3 regions of the Serratia sp. L9 genome follow, and region 1 is predicted to be linked to each of the others. Evidence: predicted binding sites of a transcription regulator. Region 1 holds the regulator's gene; each other region holds the start of a gene.
The links. Region 1 encodes LexA, which represses DNA repair genes until DNA is damaged. Its sites were predicted from a motif close to TNCTGTATGTACATACAGNA; they were not measured.
Positions count from the first base shown of each region.

Region 2: ACQ86O_RS22690 (DNA translocase FtsK 4TM domain-containing protein) is a predicted target of LexA. The motif match lies at 1,803-1,822, and genes of this name have one in related genera.
Region 3: sulA (SOS-induced cell division inhibitor SulA) is a predicted target of LexA. The motif match lies at 4,254-4,273, and genes of this name have one in related genera.

Region 1 covers NZ_CP192591.1:1,657,186-1,663,882, reverse strand. Annotated here, with positions in the region: gene ACQ86O_RS07815 (CsbD family protein) at 1-162, opposite strand, end outside; partial or broken gene dinF (MATE family efflux transporter DinF) at 475-1,822, opposite strand; gene lexA (transcriptional repressor LexA) at 1,936-2,544, opposite strand; gene ACQ86O_RS07800 (diacylglycerol kinase) at 2,669-3,037, opposite strand; gene plsB (glycerol-3-phosphate 1-O-acyltransferase PlsB) at 3,179-5,644, shown strand; gene ubiA (4-hydroxybenzoate octaprenyltransferase) at 5,691-6,449, opposite strand; gene ACQ86O_RS07785 (hypothetical protein) at 6,383-6,544, opposite strand; gene ubiC (chorismate lyase) at 6,574-6,697, opposite strand, start outside.
Region 2 covers NZ_CP192591.1:4,773,346-4,780,042, reverse strand. Annotated here, with positions in the region: gene trxB (thioredoxin-disulfide reductase) at 1-559, opposite strand, end outside; gene lrp (leucine-responsive transcriptional regulator Lrp) at 1,273-1,767, shown strand; gene ACQ86O_RS22690 (DNA translocase FtsK 4TM domain-containing protein) at 1,888-5,355, shown strand; gene lolA (outer membrane lipoprotein chaperone LolA) at 5,752-6,363, shown strand; gene ACQ86O_RS22680 (replication-associated recombination protein A) at 6,371-6,697, shown strand, end outside.
Region 3 covers NZ_CP192591.1:4,685,809-4,692,505, forward strand. Annotated here, with positions in the region: partial or broken gene helD (DNA helicase IV) at 1-481, opposite strand, end outside; gene ACQ86O_RS22345 (YccF domain-containing protein) at 789-1,241, shown strand; gene yccS (YccS family putative transporter) at 1,268-3,403, shown strand; gene ACQ86O_RS22355 (TfoX/Sxy family DNA transformation protein) at 3,400-4,062, opposite strand; gene sulA (SOS-induced cell division inhibitor SulA) at 4,295-4,801, shown strand; gene ompA (porin OmpA) at 5,160-6,239, shown strand; gene matP (macrodomain Ter protein MatP) at 6,314-6,697, opposite strand, start outside.

The DNA of each region.
Region 1 (6,697 bases):
GGCTACCTCTTTCTGATAACCATAGCGTTCCTGGATTTTACCGACAAGCTGTTCACGTTTCCCTTCAATGACAGTCAGATCGTCATCGGTCAACTTGCCCCATTTTTCCTTCACTTTACCTTTAAACTGCTTCCAGTTACCGTCGGCTTGATCTTTGTTCATAATCTCTCCGTTACCAGTGTTAGTCAGTTTTAGATAAATCTGGCTGGGCTTAACTGAATAAGATTTGAGGGTAATAAATGCACCCTGTTGCCAATTAAGCGCGGGCTTAATTCGCCAGCCACGTGATTAACTATAGCGGTTAATCACGCATCCAGCCAAAATCACAGCATTAAACATGGATAGGAAAAATCTTAATAGCAAAAAACTCTGCTAAAACAGGGAGAAAAAGCCCTGAAAACATCGACAGCACTTGTAACAAAATATAAATTCCGCACCAGATCCATCAGTTAATCTGATAAATACGCAGAATACCTATCTGCCACTCACCGGGGATTGGAACCAGGTGCCTTGCACGCTATGACGATGCCATATCCAACCCAAAGCGGCCCCGCGTAATGCTAAAAACACTGCCAACGCCAACCATAGACCGTGGTTGCCCAGCACCGGCAGGGTGAACAGAGTCAGACCATAGCCTGCAGCAGCCACCGCCATACTGTTGCGCATTTCTGCGCCACGGGTGGCACCAATAAACATGCCGTCCAGCAGATAGCACCAGACCCCTACCAGAGGCAGCACCACCTGCCAAGGAAGATAATGATTTGCCAAGGCACGCAGTTCTGGCAGCGAGGTTAAACCCGCGATAATCTGCTGCCCGGCAAAGATATAAATGACGGCAAAACCACAGGCTACCAGACCCGCCTGACGGCAGGCAGCACGCCATACTTTCTGCAATTGGCGACTGTCCCGTGCGCCATAGGCATGGCCGGAGTGCGCCTCTACCGCATAAGCAAAACCGTCCAGGGCATAGGCGGTAAAAGTCAGCAGATTCATTAGCACCGCATTCACCGCCACCACTTCCCCCCATGCGCGCCCCTAAAATGGTTAATGAAGCAAAGCACAGTTGGAGTAATAGCGACCGCAGCATAATGTCACGGTTAAGTGCCAGCAGGCGGCGCAGATTACCGCGCCAGGCGGTACGCAACATCGCCAGTGAGATACCCCGCAATCGCAGAACCCGCCATGAAAGCCACAACCCCAGCAACAGCGTAGCGTACTCGGCAATCACCGTGGCAGCGGCGGCGCCCTGCACATTCCAGCCCAGCCCCATCACCAGCCAGATATCCAGCACAATGTTCAGCAGGTTACCGACAATCAGCAAGGTTACCGGTGCACGCACGTACTGCACGCCAAGCAGCCAACCGAGCAGCACCATATTGGCCAATGCCGCCGGGGCGCTAAGCCAGCGGATCTCCAAAAACCGTTTTGCCTGCGCCAACACTTCCCGATCGCCACCGACGATGTTCAATGCCAGGGTGATCAGCGGGGTGCGCAACAATACAATTACCAACCCGGCCACTAACGCCAGCAATAGCGGCTGCATAAAAGCACGGGCCAGCCGCTGCGGATCCTTTGCCCCCAACGCCTGTGCCGCCAGCCCGGTGGTGCTCATGCGCAGGAACAACAGCAGCATAAACAGAAAGCTGGTCGCCATCGAGCCTACCGCCACTCCGCCCAGATAGACCGGGCTGTCGAGATGACCGATGACAGCGGTATCCACCAGACCTAGCAAAGGAACGGTAATATTGGAAAAAATCATCGGCAGTGCCAGACGCCACAGAGCCTTGTCGGCATCACTGGTGAAGGCTGAAAGCAGGCGCATAGCAATATGTTCCGTAACTAGATAAATAGAGGGTAGTGCAGAAATGACATCGCCCCAGAGCTGGGGCGATATACCCATTGATTATCAATGGGTAGCGGTACTGGGAGTTATGTTTAGATCCAGTCGCCGTTGCGGATCACACCCACCGCCAATCCTTCGATTGTGAAGTTCTGCTGACGCAGATCGACCACAATCGGCTGAAATTCGCTGTTTTCTGGGAGTAGTTCAACGACATTACCGTGTTTTCTCAAACGCTTGACCGTGACCTCATCTTCAATACGTGCGACAACCACCTGCCCATTACGCACATCCTGAGTTTTATGCACTGCCAGCAGATCGCCGTCCAGAATGCCGATGTCACGCATTGACATGCCACTCACGCGCAACAGGAAATCGGCGTTAGGCTTAAACAATGAGGGATCCACTTTATAGTGCCCTTCAATATGTTGCTGTGCCAGCAGCGGCTCACCAGCAGCCACCCGGCCTACCAGCGGCAAACCCTCTTCGTCTTCCATCAGCAGGCGGATGCCGCGTGAAGCGCCGGAGATGATTTCGATCACGCCTTTACGAGCCAGCGCCTTCAGGTGCTCTTCTGCAGCATTTGGTGAACGGAAGCCCAGACGCATTGCGATCTCGGCACGCGTCGGTGGCATGCCCGTTTGCGAAATATGATCGCGAATCAGGTCGTAGACCTCTTGCTGCCTGGTAGTTAGTGCTTTCATTCCGCCCCCTGTTTGTTTATACAGTCTTGCTGTGAGTATATACAGGTAAGTCTGGATTGGGAACCGAAGAATAAATAAAAATCAGGGATTAGCGCGCCGGTTCGCAACATTAATAGCTTCATTTTCAAACAAAATGCTGCCAAAGCACCGATCCCCAGACAAACAGCGCCAGAATAATCGCCAGCATGACTGCCGCCGACCCCATATCCTTTGCCCGCCCCGAAAGTTCGTGATATTCCGACCCCACGCGATCGACAATCGCCTCAATGGCGCTGTTGAGGATTTCGACAATCATCACCAGCAGCACCGATCCGATCAATAAAATGCGCGCTATGGCACCCACATCCAGCCAAATCGCCAGTATGATGGCCACCACGGTTGCGACCAGTTCCTGGCGGAATGCAGCTTCGTTCTGCCAGGCCGCGGTTAATCCTTTATATGAATAGCCCGCAGCTTTAATGATGCGTGTCAGGCCGGTTGCTTGATTTGCCATGTTTAATCTCAAAAGGTGAGTCATAATTCGAATGTGTATTTCCATTGCCACTTCAGGCGCTGGATTTGCCAACACCACAGATCTGCTACCCGGTTTCTGGTATGCTTGCGGCGCATTGCTAACAAGAGGCTACACGTTGTTATGTCAGGTTGGCGTAAAATCTATTATAAATTATTGAATTTACCACTAAAACTGTTGGTAAGAAGTAAGGTTATCCCTTCAGACCCGGTAACGGAGTTAGGGTTGGATCCCTCACGGCCGATTCTGTACGTTTTACCTTATAATTCCAAGGCAGATTTGCTCACCATGCGCGCCCAGTGCCTGGCGCAGGATTTGCCCGATCCCCTTAACCCGCTGGAAATCGATGGCACCATACTGCCAAGCCACGTGTTCATCCACGATGGCCCACGCGTATTCCGCTATTACACACCGAAAGAAGAATCGGTAAAACTGTTCCACGACTATCTGGATCTGCACCGCAGCAATCCGGATCTCGATATCCAGATGTTACCGGTGTCGGTCATGTTTGGCCGCTCACCGGGCCGCGAAGGCCACGGCACGCCGCACTTGCGCCTGCTGAACGGTGTGCAGAAATTCTTCGCCGTATTGTGGCTGGGGCGCGACAGCTTTGTCCGTTTCTCCAACACCGTTTCCTTGCGCCGCATGGCGACCGAACACGGCACAGATAAAACCATAGCGCAGAAACTGGCACGCGTGGCACGTATGCACTTCTCACGTCTGCGTCTGGCCGCCGTTGGGCCTAGTCTGCCAGCCCGCCAGGATCTGTTCAATAAGCTGCTGGCTTCCAAAGCGATTGAAAAAGCGGTCGAAGACGAAGCGCGCAGCAAGAAGATCTCGCACGAAAAAGCCCAACAGAACGCTATTGCGCTGATGGAAGAGATTGCAGCCGATTTCTCATATGAAACGGTGCGCCTCTCCGATCGCGTGCTGAGCTGGACCTGGAACCGGCTGTATCAGGGTATCAATGTCACCAACGCCGAGCGCGTGCGTCAATTGGCGCAAGATGGTCACGAAATAGTCTATGTGCCTTGCCACCGTAGCCATATGGATTACCTGTTACTGTCCTACGTGCTCTACCACCAAGGCCTGGTGCCACCGCACATTGCTGCGGGGATTAACCTGAACTTCTGGCCTGCCGGGCCAATCTTCCGTCGTCTGGGCGCCTTCTTTATCCGTCGAACCTTCAAAGGCAACAAACTCTATTCCACCGTTTTCCGCGAATATCTCGGCGAGCTGTTCACCCGTGGTTATTCGGTAGAGTATTTTGTCGAAGGTGGGCGTTCCCGCACGGGTCGTCTGCTGGAACCGAAGACCGGTACCCTGTCGATGACTATTCAGGCCATGCTGCGCGGGGGCACTCGTCCTATTACGCTGGTGCCGATTTACATCGGTTATGAGCATGTAATGGAAGTGGGCACTTACGCCAAAGAGCTGCGTGGGGCGACCAAAGAGAAAGAGAGCCTGCTGCAGATGTTGCGCGGCTTGCGTAAGCTGCGCAATCTGGGTCAGGGCTACGTGAACTTTGGCGAGCCATTGCCGCTGACCTCGTATCTTAACCAGCATGTTCCGCATTGGCGCGAGTCCATCGACCCCATCGAAGCACAACGTCCAAGTTGGCTGACGCCCGCGGTCAACGATCTGGCGGCGCAGATTATGGTGCGTATCAACAACGCCGCCGCTGCCAACGCCATGAACCTTTGTTCAACCGCGCTGCTGGCCTCACGCCAGCGTTCGCTCACCCGTGAGCAGTTGCTGGAGCAGTTGGATTGCTACATGCAACTGATGCGCAATGTGCCTTACGCGCGCGATGTCACCGTACCGACACAAACGCCGGACCAGTTACTGGATCACGCTTTGAACATGAACAAGTTCGAAGTGGAGAAAGACAACATCGGCGATATCATCATTCTGCCGCGCGAGCAGGCCGTGCTGATGACGTACTATCGCAACAACATCCATCACATGCTGGTTCTACCGTCACTGATTGCATCTATTGTTATGCATCATCGCCGCGTATCCCGTACAGAACTGTTACGCCAGGTCAGCCTGATTTACCCAATGCTGAAAGCAGAACTGTTCCTGAGTTACGAAAAAGAACAACTGCCAGAAGTACTGCAGCCGCTAATCGATGAGCTGGCACGCCAGCAGTTGATTTGCGATAAAGGGGATGATCTGGTGCTGAATCCGGCGCGTATCCGCCCACTGCAACTGTTGGCGGCCGGGGTGCGTGAAACCTTGCAGCGCTATGCCATTACCATGTCGATCCTCAGTGCCAACCCAAGCATCAACCGTGGGGCATTGGAGAAAGAGAGCCGCATTATGGCCCAGCGTCTGTCGGTACTGCACGGCATCAACGCGCCAGAGTTCTTTGACAAGGCGGTGTTCTCCACACTGGTGGCGACGCTGCGCGAAGAAGGTTACATCAATGATATTGGCGATGCGATCCGCGAGCACACCATGGAGGTTTACAACATGTTGAGCGATCTGATCACGCCAGAAATCAAACTGACCATCGAAAGCGTCAGCATGCCGGAAGAAACCAGCGCGCCACCGGTAGCGGTAGAAGAGACAAAAGAAGACGAGTAATCAGCAGGCTTCAACCAATAAGGCATCCGATGGATGCCTTATTTAATCAGACATAGTTGAGCGCAATACCGATAAACAGCACCAGACCAACGTAGTTGTTATTCAGAAAGGCACGGAAACAGGCGTCGCGATCGCGGCTGGCCACCTGCTTTTGCTGGTGGATAAACAGAGCCCCAGCCAACAGCAGCGACCAGTAAAACGCCATACCCAAGTGCATCAGGTAACCGACCCACAGCATCAGCAACAGCGTAGCAAACTGCAGCAACCCAACAATCAATTTGTCATAGCGGCCAAACAGCACGGCAGTAGATTTGATGCCAATCTTCACATCGTCATCCCGGTCAACCATGGCGTACAGAGTATCGTAGGCCACCGTCCAGCAGATGTTGGCCAGAAACAGCAGCCAGCAGCTCAGAGGTAACGACTCGCTGACGGCGGCATAGGCCATCGGGATCGACCAACCAAAAGCAGCCCCAAGCACCACCTGCGGCAGATTGGTTACTCGTTTCATAAACGGGTAAACCCAGGCCAGAGCCAAGGCCGCCAGTGACAGCCAGATGGTCATGGCATTCAGGGTCAGTACCAGCGCAAAAGAAATCAGCACCAGCGAGACAAACAGAATTTTGGCTTCTTTCTCGCTAACGCGGCCACTTGGTAACGGACGGCCTGCGGTACGCTTCACATGCCCATCAAATTCGCGGTCGGCATAGTCATTAACCACGCAGCCTGCAGCACGCATCAAAAAACACCGAGCACAAAAACCAGCAACACCGGCAGCGAAGGTATCCCTCTCCCTGCCAGCCACAAAGCCCACAGCGTGGGCCACAGCAACAATAGCGCGCCGATGGGTTTATCAATGCGCATCAAATGGGCATAAGCCTGCCATTTGCTTTGAATCACGCTCACTTCCAAGATTTTTTCTCCCCTAATTATGCCGGGAACCTCTTTTCCACCGCATACAGTGGAGAGTCCGGTAAAAACAGTTCAGTCAGCAGCAGAGGCTTGCCGGCCAGGCGCAGACGGGAACGCCTCGCCCATAAACCTTTCTGCTGA
Region 2 (6,697 bases), 2.6 Mb from region 1:
GGATTTTTTCAGAGCGGAAGCTGTCGCGACGGTGGATAAGGTGTACTTCAGAAGCGATGTTAGACAGATACAGCGCTTCTTCTACTGCGGTGTTACCCCCGCCGACTACGGCGACTTTCTGGTTACGGTAGAAGAAACCATCACAGGTGGCGCAGGCAGAAACCCCTTTGCCTTTGAATGCTTCTTCAGAAGGCAGGCCTAAATAACGGGCCGATGCGCCGGTGGCGATAATCAGGGCATCGCAGGTGTATTCGCCGCTATCGCCAAACAGGCGGAAAGGACGGTTCTGCAGGTCGACGTTGTTGATATGGTCAAAAACGATTTCGGTGTCGAACTTTTCCGCGTGCTCACGCATGCGCTCCATCAATGCCGGGCCGGTCAAACCTTCAGCATCCCCAGGCCAGTTCTCTACTTCGGTAGTGGTGGTCAACTGGCCGCCTTGCTCCATGCCGGTGATCAGCACCGGGTTCAGGTTGGCGCGTGCTGCGTAGACTGCTGCGGTATAACCAGCCGGGCCAGAGCCCAGAATCAATAATTTACTGTGTTTAGCCGTGCCCATGAATAACCTCTTTTCCCACAATGGCGGACAATGTTGTCGATTGTAGGGAAAATGCGACAGTAAAAAAGCTCCTGGCAATGTTGTTAACGATTTGTCCGATAGCAATGGCCAATTAACGATGGCTTGATGAGCAGGGACCAGGCCGAATGTCGGATTTTCAGGGCGTGGGTGAGTGTGAGTTTTTTGTGCGGGAAAGAGGGAAAAACCCTGTTTCTGGCCGGTTTATGTCGGTAACCGGTGGGCTTTTTATGGGTGGGATTCCTAACTAAAAATCAGGTGCCAAGTTTTTCTGGCGGCACGTTCTACTGATTTTAGTTCTTTTACTTTGACAATCCGCTGCGCATTTGCGAAAACATCATAGGAAGAAGAAATTATCCCCGTACAAGTAGCAAATTGTAGGAATTTACAACAGCGAAGCAGAATAGGGCATCGTTGCGAAAGTAAGAACGCATTTTGCCTGATGGCGGGTCGTTGATTTCTGAACCAGCATCATTTGAATTCGTTGCCCAGGGTTGATAGACAGGCTGGGCAATGGCGGAAGATGGTAGTAATGAAAAAGCACTATGGCGGTTGGTATCACGCAACATGTTCCCTATTAAAGGGAATGGGCCGCTTAACACAGGCATCGGGTCTTCGCTTGGAACAAGCCCTTGCACATTGATGTTGGCTAGGGTGTGGCAAGTGCAGGGAAGAACATAAGAGAGACAATAATAATGGCAGACAATAAAAAACGCCCGGGTAAAGATCTTGACCGTATCGATCGCAACATTCTTAACGAGCTGCAAAAGGATGGGCGAATCTCGAACGTCGAGCTTTCAAAGCGCGTGGGTTTATCCCCAACCCCATGTTTAGAGCGTGTGCGCCGTCTTGAGCGTCAGGGCTTTATCCATGGTTATACCGCATTGCTCAACCCGCACTATCTGGATGCTTCCCTGCTGGTCTTCGTGGAAATCACGTTGAACCGTGGTGCGCCGGACGTGTTTGAGCAGTTCAACTCAGCCGTACAGAAACTTGAAGAGATTCAGGAGTGTCATCTGGTTTCCGGTGATTTCGACTATCTGTTGAAAACCCGTGTGCCAGATATGTCGGCTTACCGTAAGTTACTGGGTGAAACTCTGCTGCGTTTACCGGGGGTTAATGACACCCGAACTTACGTGGTAATGGAAGAAGTGAAACAGAGTAACCGTCTGGTTATCAAAACACGGTAAGGTGCAGGTGCAAAACCTGATTAAATTCGTTACACTCCTGTTTATTCATACAGTTTTGGCGCCGAGGAAACTTCTCGGCGCTGTTACTGTGTCAGCTAACAGGAACCTGGAGTGCCTTTCTTGAGCCAGGAATACACAGAAGATAAAGAAGTTACCTTGAAAAAACTAAGCAGTGGGCGTCGTTTGCTCGAGGCTTTGTTGATCGTGGTATCCATTTTTGCCGTTTACCTTATGGCTGCGTTGGTCAGTTTCAATCCTTCTGATCCCAGTTGGTCGCAAACGGCGTGGCATGAACCTATTCATAATCTGGGCGGTGGCGTTGGCGCATGGTTGGCCGACACGCTGTTCTTCATCTTTGGGGTGCTCGCCTACGCGATACCTCCTATCATGCTGATTTTGTGCTGGGTGGGTTACCGCCAACACGAAAACAGTGATCATATCGATTATTTTGCGCTCTCTTTGCGCCTGATTGGTACTCTGGCGCTGGTGCTCACTTCTTGTGGCCTGGCGGCGCTGAACATCGACGATCTCTATTATTTCGCTTCCGGTGGCGTGATCGGCAGCCTGTTGGGCAGTGCCATGCTGCCGTGGTTCAACGGCATTGGCGCGACTTTGGCGCTGCTTTGCGTCTGGGCGGTGGGCTTAACCTTGTTCACCGGCTGGTCGTGGCTGGTGATTGCCGAGAAAATTGGTGGTGTTGTGCTTGGTGCCGCCACCTTTATGACCAATCGGTCGCGCCGCGAGGATCGTTATCACGATGATGATGATGACATCTTGCTTGAAGACGAGCCTGAAACAAACATCAAAGGTGCCGTTGCAGCCATGCCTGCCACAGCAATAGCTGATGATGATGTCCTGTTCTCCGCACCTTCGGTGACCGAAACGGCTAGAGAAGCGGCGCAAGAGGCGGCAGATCCCTTACTGAGCGGCTTGCGTGCCGGCGATGATGACGCGGTTATAGAGCCTGCCCTTACTGATATTCCGGTGATGCCAAAGGTTTCTGTACCACAGGCAGCGGTAACTGCGGCACCGGTGGTGCCAGCTTCTGTCAATCAGCATCCGTTGAGCCAAGCACCAGAATCAGATACGCCACCGTTGTATTCGTTTGAAATCCCTGAAGAGACACCGGTACCCAGGACGATCCGCCCAGCAGACACCTTGCGCGAAGAACACGAACCGCGTATGGGCAACTGGCAAACCCCGGATACGCCGAAACCGGAGTCATCACCGTTTGATTTCTCTGCCTCACAGCGGGATAGCGATGATATCAGTGGTTCAACTGGTTTTAGCGCCAGCGATGCTGCTCCTGCTTTTGGGGTGATTAAACCAACGCCAGCTGCCACCGTGGCAACGGGCGCGGTGAATAACACCTTTATGCCTGCTTTCACGGCGACCAGTGATGCGAGTTCACAAATCAAGCAAGGTATTGGCCCTGAACTGCCGCGGCCAAACCCGGTACGTATCCCTACTCGGCGTGAGCTGGCTTCTTACGGCATCAAGTTGCCTTCGCAACGCATTGCGGAGCAGGAACAGCGTAATCTGGGGGAGCAGCCGACAGAACAGGCCAGTAACCCGCAGGATGATGAAGCCTTGCAGGAAGCCGCACTGCGCCAGGCGTTTGCTCAACAGCAAAGCCAACGTTATGGCGAAGCGTACCAACAGGATCAGGTGGATGAGGATGCCTTGCATCAGGCCGCACTTGGCCAGGCATTTGCCCAGCAGCAACAGGCTCGCTATGGCGAAGAGGTCACGCAGCCTGAACCGGTTCCGGTTTCTCGCCCGGTTGATATCCATAATGCCTATAGCTTCTCGCCGATGGCGGATCTGGTAGATGATGGCCCCAGCGAGCCGTTGTTCACCCTGTCACCACAGCTTGAGGAGCGTATTGAGCTGGAAAGCGAGCAGGAAGACGACGTGCCTTTCGGCCAGTTTGAACCTGAAACGCCTGCTTATCAGGCTCCGCGTCCGCAGACTCCACCGGCGCAGGCTTACCCGCCGCAGAGTTATCAGTCACCGCCTCAGCAGCCACCGGCTGCACCGGCGATGGATAGCCTGATCCACCCGTTCCTGATGCGTAATGATTTGCCATTGCAGAAACCGACGACACCGCTGCCGACGCTGGATCTGCTGACAGAAGCGCCGAAAGAGGTTGAGCCGGTTGATACCTTTGCGCTGGAGCAGAAAGCAAGGTTGGTGGAAGCAAGCCTGGCGGATTACCGCGTAAAAGCGGACGTGGTCGATATTCTGCCTGGGCCGGTAATTACCCGTTTCGAGCTGGATTTGGCTCCAGGCGTCAAGGCTGCACGTATTTCCAACCTTTCGCGCGATTTGGCGCGCTCACTGTCAACCTCGGCAGTGCGTGTGGTTGAAGTTATTCCGGGCAAGCCTTACGTCGGCCTGGAATTGCCGAATGCCAAACGCCAAACGGTATATCTGCGTGAAGTGCTGGATTGCCCGGCCTTCCGCGATAATACTTCGCCGCTGGCGATCGTGCTTGGTAAAGATATTTCGGGCCAACCTGTGGTTGCCGATCTGGGTAAAATGCCGCATCTGCTGGTGGCGGGTACGACGGGGTCGGGTAAGTCGGTCGGGGTCAACGCCATGATCCTGAGTATTTTGTATAAGGCGACGCCGAAAGAAGTGCGCTTTATCATGATCGACCCGAAAATGCTGGAGCTGTCGGTTTACGAAGGTATTCCACATCTGCTGACCGACGTAGTTACCGATATGAAAGATGCTGCCAACGCGCTGCGCTGGTGTGTCGCCGAGATGGAACGCCGCTATAAGCTGATGTCTGCGCTTGGGGTGCGTAACCTGGCCGGTTATAACGAGCGTGTCGACCAGGCTGAAGCTATGGGGCGCCCAATCCCGGACCCATTCTGGAAGCCAAGCGACAGCATGGATATCACGCCGCCGGTGTTGGAAAAAGAACCCTACATCGTGGTAATGGTCGATGAGTTCGCCGACCTGATCATGACGGTGGGCAAAAAGGTTGAAGAGCTGATCGCCCGCCTGGCACAGAAAGCGCGTGCTGCGGGTATTCACCTGGTGCTGGCAACCCAGCGCCCGTCGGTGGACGTCATTACCGGCCTGATCAAGGCCAATATTCCGACGCGTATCGCCTTTACCGTGTCCAGCAAGATAGATTCCCGTACCATTCTCGATCAGAGCGGAGCGGAATCCTTGCTCGGGATGGGGGACATGTTGTATCTGGCACCAAACTCATCGATCCCGGTGCGCGTGCACGGTGCTTTTGTCCGCGATCAGGAGGTTCATGCGGTAGTCAAAGATTGGAAAGCGCGTGAACGGCCTCAATATAAAGAGGGTATTCTCAGCGCTGGCGAAGAAGGTGAAGGCGGTGCCGGCGGCGGAATGGACGGTGACGAAGAGCTGGATCCGCTGTTCGATCAGGCGGTAGAGTTTGTGGTGGATAAACGCCGCGCCTCGATTTCCGGCGTACAGCGTCAGTTCCGAATCGGTTACAACCGTGCTGCGCGAATCATTGAACAGATGGAAGCGCAGGGCATTGTCAGCGAACAGGGGCATAATGGTAACCGTGAAGTATTAGCTCCGCCGCGCCATGATTAATTGCCCTACCCGTCGTTTTTCAAGCTGGCGTTGTTACCTGCTATTACGAAACCCATCTGTGGGTTTCGTCCCACACGGGGCGGCTGTTCACAGTGTTCAAATCTGTTCGGTTCCGGCCGATTTGCACCTGACAGCTTTACCACCCCAGTCACTTACTGAGGTAACTGGGGATAAGATAGCTTGTGGTGCCTGGCTGTAACTCGAAATCCATAGGGTATAAACGTATTTTAAGGGCCGCGCAGCGCCCTTATGCAAAGAAGCGTAAACCCCTGCTTTTATCGGAATAGTGCTCTGGTTGCCAGTTCAGGGCTTCGGGTAGAGTGGGAGCCGTTCAGCTTATTGTGTCGCGCAAGGCTTGGCCTTGCGGTAAATGCATTTCATAAGGTATCTGGAATCATGAAAAAACTGTTAGTTGCCTGTTGTCTGCTTTCGGGATTCGCATCCACTTCAGTGCTGGCAGATGCCGCGCAGGATCTGCAAGGTCGTCTGGCGAAAGTGAACAGCTTCCATGCCAGTTTCTCCCAATCGGTGACCAGCAGTGACGGCGCTGCGGTGCAGGAAGGGGAAGGTGAGCTGTGGGTTAAGCGTCCTAATCTGTTTAACTGGCACATGACCTCGCCAGACGAGAGCGTGCTGGTTTCCGATGGCGAAACCCTGTGGTTCTACAATCCTTTCGTTGAGCAGGTGACGGCAACCTGGCTGAAAAATGCGACCGGCAATACGCCTTTTATGCTGATCACTCGCAATGATGCCAACGATTGGAAGAAGTACAACGTTAAGCAGAAAGGTGATGACTTTGAGCTGACGCCAAAGACCAGTAGCGGTAACCTGAAGCAGTTCGCGATCACGGTGACCAATAGCGGCACCATCAAGAGTTTCGCCGCGGTTGAGCAAGATGGCCAACGTAGTGCTTATCAGTTGAAGAGCCAGCAAAACACCAGCGTCGATGCTGCCAAATTCAAATTTACCCCACCGAAGGGGGTGACGCTGGACGACCAGCGCCAGTGAGGTTTACGTGAGTAACATGTCACTCGATTTTTCCCATAACGAATTCCAGCCGTTGGCCGCGCGTATGCGGCCGACAACGCTTGCACAGTATATCGGCCAGCAGCATCTGCTGGCTCCGGGCAAGCCTTTGCCTCGTGCCATAGAAGCCGGGCAACTGCACTCGATGATCCTGTGGGGGCCGCCGGGGACGGGGAAAACGACGCTGGCAGAGTTGATTGGCCGTTATGGTCAGGCCGATGTAGAGCGGATTTCTGCCGTGACCTCCGGCATCAAGGAGATCCGCGAAGCTATCGAGCGCGCACGACAAAACCGCGATGCTGGCCGTCGTACTATT
Region 3 (6,697 bases), 2.7 Mb from region 1:
TGCAGGCAAAGCTGATAATTACTGCAGCAATGCTCAAATTCATCCAGCCGCGCCACGGGCATCGGTAAGGCCTCAAACGACTGGCGGATCTGTTGTTGCAACTTGCTCAGTTCGGCGAGCTTGAACCATTTATCCTGCTGCTCAATTTGCTGAATATGCTCAACCTGTTCCTGCAACACGCCAGCGCTGACCTCACTCATCTCCGCACTCCACTGCTGCCAGGATTGCTGCAGATAATGATAAAAGCGCTGGGTTTCCTGCCATTCAGTACCGTGCAGACGCACAACTTTTTCATCCGGTAGTTCGAACTCGAGCTCCCCCAGACAATGCCCCGCTTGCAGCGGACCTGAATCAACTGATTGAATGGGATCAGGTATTCATGCTTCTCACCGCTGACCTCAACACCGGCATGCAACAACCGCACTCGATTGTATGGGTGCTGGGCCAGATGTTTACCCAACGATGTTGCTTTAAGTTCCATATGCTCGTGCTCGCGCCATGATTATGTTGAGAGTGATAGCGCCAGTTTACCTGCGATAAGCAGTGACACTCTAGCGTTAAAAAAAGGGTAGAATGGTTTTTGCGTTATGATTGTGAATATCCCCTTCTTACTTGAAGTTGCAGCGTGGTTGCCGGCAAGAGTGACCCCCGGTCACTTATCTTGGTAAGCGCCAAGGGATCCGCCTGGCGGTGCCGTGAGCACCTGGATGCGTAAGCGCGGCAACTCCAATGACTTTGGGTATAGACTCACGCCACGATTTGGCCATCATTAGAGCAGAATGACGACTATGCGTACTGTATTGAATATTCTTAATTTCGTACTGGGTGGTTTTTTCACTACCCTGGGCTGGCTGATTGCGACTTTTTTCAGCATCGTACTGATTTTTACCCTGCCCTTGACCCGCTCTTGCTGGGAGATCACCAAGCTTTCTTTCCTGCCGTTTGGCAATGAAGCGATCCATGTTGACGAATTATACCCAGAGAAAAGCAACGCCTTGCTCAATACCGGCGGTTCGTTGCTGAATATCTTCTGGCTGGTGTTGTTTGGTTGGTGGTTGTGTTTGTCGCATATCGCCGCTGGCATCGCCCAATGCATCACTATCATTGGCATTCCTGTTGGTATTGCCAATTTCAAAATTGCAGCCATTGCGCTTTGGCCTGTTGGACGCCGCGTGGTTTCCGTTGAGATGGCGCAGCAGGCTCGGTCAGAAAATGCCCGGCGTCAGTACCAGAAGCGTTAACTTTTTCTCCCATTCAGGAGTTTGTTGTGCTCTCTTTTGCACCTGCAATACGGCGTTATACCTATAACAGCAGCCTGCTTTATAATCTGCGTATATTTATTGCCCTGGCGGGGGCTTCGGCGGTTCCCTGGTGGTTAGGAACACCTAAGCTGACCATCCCGCTGACGCTAGGTGTGGTCGCAGCCGCGCTAACCGATCTGGACGATCGCTTAGCCGGGCGATTGCGAAATTTACTGATTACGCTCATCTGTTTTTTTATCGCTTCCGCATCAATTGAGTTGCTGTTCCCTTACCCGTGGTTGTTCGCCCTTGGGCTGACCACTTCAACCTGCGCGTTTATCCTGCTGGGTGCCCTGGGGCAACGTTATGCCACCATCGCCTTTGGCGCACTGCTGATCGCCGTCTATACCATGCTCGGGACTTCAATGTATGAAGCCTGGTACCAACAGCCTACGTTGTTGATCATCGGTGCCGTCTGGTACAACCTGCTGACGCTAATCGGCCACCTGTTGTTCCCCATCAGACCATTGCAGGAAAATCTTGCACGGTGTTATGAGCAACTGGCGAACTATCTGGATGCCAAAGCCAACCTGTTTGACCCAGACGCCGAGCATGATGCCGATCTTCCCTGGATGGACGTCGCAATGGCTAACAGCCAGCTGGTAACAACGCTTAACCAGACCAAAGCCTCGTTACTTACCCGCCTGAAAGGCGACCGGGGGCAGCGCGGCACCCGCAGGACGCTGCATTATTATTTTGTTGTGCAGGATATTCATGAACGCGCCAGCTCATCTCACGTGCAGTACCAGGCACTGAGCCAGCAGTTCCGCCACAGTGACATCCTTTTTCGCTTCCAGCGGCTGCTGACCATGCAGGCCCGCGCCTGCCAACAATTAGCGCAGTCGGTTCTATTACGGCAAAAATATCTGCATAACCCCCGTTTTGAGCCAGCCTTTGCCCATATCGAAGAAGCGTTGACCCAGATTACCCTGACACCAGAGAACCAGGAACTGGCTCGAGCGCTATCACATCTGCTGAAAAATTTACGGGCGATCGACGCCCAGCTAGCCAACATTGAGTCCGAGCAGACTTTGGCAAGTGGGCAAGCAGAGGAAAATACTCTCGCCGACGATCGGCTTAACGGCTGGAGCGATATTCGCTTACGCATCAGCCGCCATCTGACGCCACAATCTGCCTTGTTCCGCCACGCAATTCGCATGTCCGCGGTGTTGTGCGCGGGTTACGCTTTTATTCAATTCACCGGTATGCAGCACGGTTACTGGATCCTGCTCACCAGCCTGTTTGTCTGCCAACCCAACTATAACGCCACACGAAGACGTCTGGCGTTGCGTATTATCGGGACTCTTGCCGGTATTTTGATTGGTCTGCCGATCCTGTACTTTGTTCCTTCCTTAGAAGGGCAGATGATATTGATTGTCATCTCAGGGGTGCTGTTCTTCGCATTCCGCACCGTGCAATATGCTCACGCAACAATGTTTATCACGCTGCTGGTGCTATTGTGCTTTAACCTGCTGGGAGAAGGATTCGAGGTTGCCGCCCCGCGGGTCTACGATACGCTGCTGGGCTGTGCCATCGCATGGGCGGCGGTGAGTTTTATCTGGCCAGATTGGAAGTTCCGCCAGTTACCGACCATTGTCCGTAAAACATTGAATGCCGACTGCCGTTATCTGGATGCTATTCTGGTGCAATACCATCAAGGCAAGGATAACGGTTTGCCTTATCGTATTGCCCGCCGTGATGCACATAACAGCGATGCTGAATTGGCTTCGGTGATCTCCAATATGTCCGCCGATCCCAAAGCTGACCAGATGATTCAGGACGCAGCATTCCGCCTCTTATGCCTGAACCACACACTGCTAAGTTATATTTCTGCCCTCGGAGCCCATCGTGAGCGGCTTGAAAATACCGCCGTACTGGACTTACTGAACGACGCGGTATGCTATGTTGATGGCGCATTGCATCATGAGGCGCATGACCATCAGCGTATTATGCAAGCACTGGAAACCCTCTCAGGGCGTATTGACTCTCTGGTTCCAGAGCCTGAAAGCAAAGAACAACTGGTGTTGCAGCAAATTGGTTTAGTCCTTGAACTGCTGCCTGAGTTAACAGCACTCAATGCTCAGATAAGCACAGCGGGTTAATTATTGAAGGGTCGTTCGCAGGCCCTTCTTTCCCATAGTGTCTCAAGGCAGGCATCAACCATGGTTTCTTCGAACCATTCGGTCAATTTCTCCCGTTGCGGGTTAGGTAATGCGGCATGGTGGTATCCAGACATTGCCCCAGCCAGCGCTAACAATATTTTCAAACCAAGGTTTTTTTGTTGTTGTAGCAATTTAAGATAGGTATGTCTTGCACCTAACAGGCGAAAGTCATAGCTGTTCTGTATGCCGGCTCGCCATAATAAGCGTTCCATTGAGGCATCGATATTCGGCAAGTCTTTTAGTCTGCCATTACTGCTTTTTTTGACTTTTATCTCTTTACGAGACTCACATAATGCCAGCCAGGCCAGTTCGAGCAATTCCCGGCGAGCCAGCCAGAGTCCTTCATCTACCCAGTAATAGCGCATGGTCATGGGGACACCGCGTTTTAAATAGGTCATATTCACCATGCCCCGTTCACGAAATGTGGGTTCAAGGCTTTCTGTTGCACGTAAATACAATTCGCCATCCGCAATAACGGCAAACATCGTGCCGTCTGCCAGCAGGCCATATCCGCCAAATTGCGAGCGCGTAGCAATCTTTCCCAATGTAGCGAAAGTGGCTTTTGCTTGTTCGATCCTTCCTTCGGATCCTCCTATCATCAAGATCTCCTTAGATAAGCAGCAACTAACGAACACATCCACCGTTAAAATAAACGTAACGGGAACAACTAATTAAGGAAAGTACTCATTATCTCCCCCGGTGCCAATCATAAAATCAGGGCGCACAAAAAATAATCTCAATTATGCGAGGCGTTACGAAAATTTGGGTTGATCTTCTGCTTTGTTGGATATACTGTATATGCATACAGTAACACTACGGGCGGGACACACCATGCGTACTCAATCACTTTATCAAAACCATTTCAGCCGGGCTGCTGTACCAGCAGGCCAAACTGTCGTTGCCCCTCAAGAAGGCAAAAAAAATGGCCTCATCAGTGAACTTGTTTACAGTGAGCATCAATCCGTTGTGGTCCAGCTGTTGGTGCCTTTATTGCAGCAATTAGGTCAGCAGTCGCGCTGGTTATTATGGTTGACACCACAGCAAAAACTCAGCAAATCCTGGCTTCAGCAGGCGGAGTTACCCGTTAATAAAGTGGTGCAGCTTAATCAAATCAGCCCGCAGGCCACCGTCGATGCAATGGAAAAGGCTTTACTGACAGGAAATTACAGTGTAGTACTTGGATGGTTACCTGAGCTGACAGAACAAGATCGTCTAAAATTAAGTCGCGCAGCAGAATTGGGTAACGCATATGGGTTTATTATGCGCCCGCAACGTGACAATGAAGCAACCCACAGACACTGTTCTACCCTAAAAATTCATTCTTCTTTGTATCATTAAGTAAATTTAGGATTTTTCCCATCACTTTTATCCCCTGGAATAACAATCCCAGGGGGATCATGCACAAAGCTTGGTCGGATGCGGTTTCGCTTCAATAATCGCTCTAAATTCAGCCTCCATTTTCCCCTCAATATGTTAGTAGATATGTCCAATTCTGTGTTTTTTTTAGAGCTTTATCACATCACACTTGTAACTTTCGCGCCACGTTGTAGACTTTACATCGCCAAGGTTGCTCTATAACGCCAGAAAAACTGGCAGAGTAACAAACGAGGGCTCAAACCTTGGCGAAGGAATTTAAACCAAGGGCTTAAAACAGCTTTAAAGCTCATTGCCTATTTGGATGATAACGAGGCGCAAAATGAAAAAGACAGCTATCGCATTAGCAGTGGCACTGGCTGGTTTCGCTACCGTAGCGCAAGCCGCCCCAAAAGACGACACCTGGTACACCGGTGCTAAACTGGGCTGGTCCCAGTACCATGACACTGGTTTCTATGGCAACGGCTACAATGGCATTGGTAATGGTCCTACCCATAATAGCCAACTGGGTGCAGGTGCGTTTGTAGGTTATCAAGCGAACCAATACCTGGGCTTTGAAATGGGATATGACTGGCTTGGTCGTATGCCTTACAAAGGCAGTGTTGATAACGGTGCTTTCAAAGCTCAAGGTGTTCAACTGGCAGCTAAACTGAGCTACCCAGTTATGGACAACCTGGACCTGTACACCCGTCTGGGTGGTATGGTTTGGCGTGCAGATTCTAAAGCTCACTTCGGTGATAGCGGCAAGCGTCTGAGCGATCACGACACGGGTGTTTCTCCTCTGGCAGCAGTGGGTGTTGAATATGCACTGACTCGTGACTGGGCTACCCGCCTGGACTACCAGTGGGTTAACAACATCGGTGACGCAGGTACCGTTGGCGCACGTCCAGACAACGGCATGCTGAGCCTGGGTGTTTCTTACCGCTTTGGTCAAGAAGAAGCAGCTCCAGTAATTGCTCCAGCTCCAGCCCCAGCTCCAGTTGTTGAAACCAAGAAGTTCACTCTGACTTCTGACGTTCTGTTCAACTTCAACAAATCTACTCTGAAACCAGAAGGTCAGCACGCTCTGGATCAGCTGTACACCCAACTGAGCTCACTGGATCCGAAAGACGGTTCTGTTGTAGTTCTGGGCTTCACTGACGCAGTAGGTTCTGCTGAGTACAACCAGCGCCTGTCTGAGCAACGTGCACAAAGCGTTGTTGATTACCTGGTATCTAAAGGTATCCCTTCAGACAAGATCTCTGCACGTGGCATGGGTAAAGCTAATCCAGTTACCGGTGACTCTTGTGGCTACCGTTCTGGCCGCGCTACCGCAGCACAGATCGCATGTCTGGCTCCGGATCGTCGCGTAGAAATCGAAGTTCGTGGCATCAAAGAAGTTGTATCTCAGCCTCAGGGCTAAGTAATACCTTCTTAGTAAAAAACCCCGCACTGCGGGGTTTTTTTGGTTTGCTGCTTTACCAAACCAGAAATCCGCTAGTCATCATCTTTACCCAGGATTGCTTTTAAATCCTGTTTCAGCAATGACATCTGGCTGGCATATTTCTCTTTACGTTCGGCGTCTTCGATCAGTTGAACCACAGTTTCCGACAACGTGACACCACGGCGGTGCGCCAAGGCAGCCAAACGTTGCCAAACCAGAAACTCCAAATCGATAGATTTTTTGCGCGTATGCTGATGTTCTGAGTTAAAATGACGCTTACGCCGGGCACGGATGGTTTGCTTCATCCGGTTATCCAGCGCCAAATTCATATGCTCATCAATCCATGCCAGTACTTTGATCGGTTCATTTTCCAGCTTAAGCAGTTCGTCAATGGCTTCCTGGGCAACGCTGTTTTCGACATGGCGAGTGATGAGTTC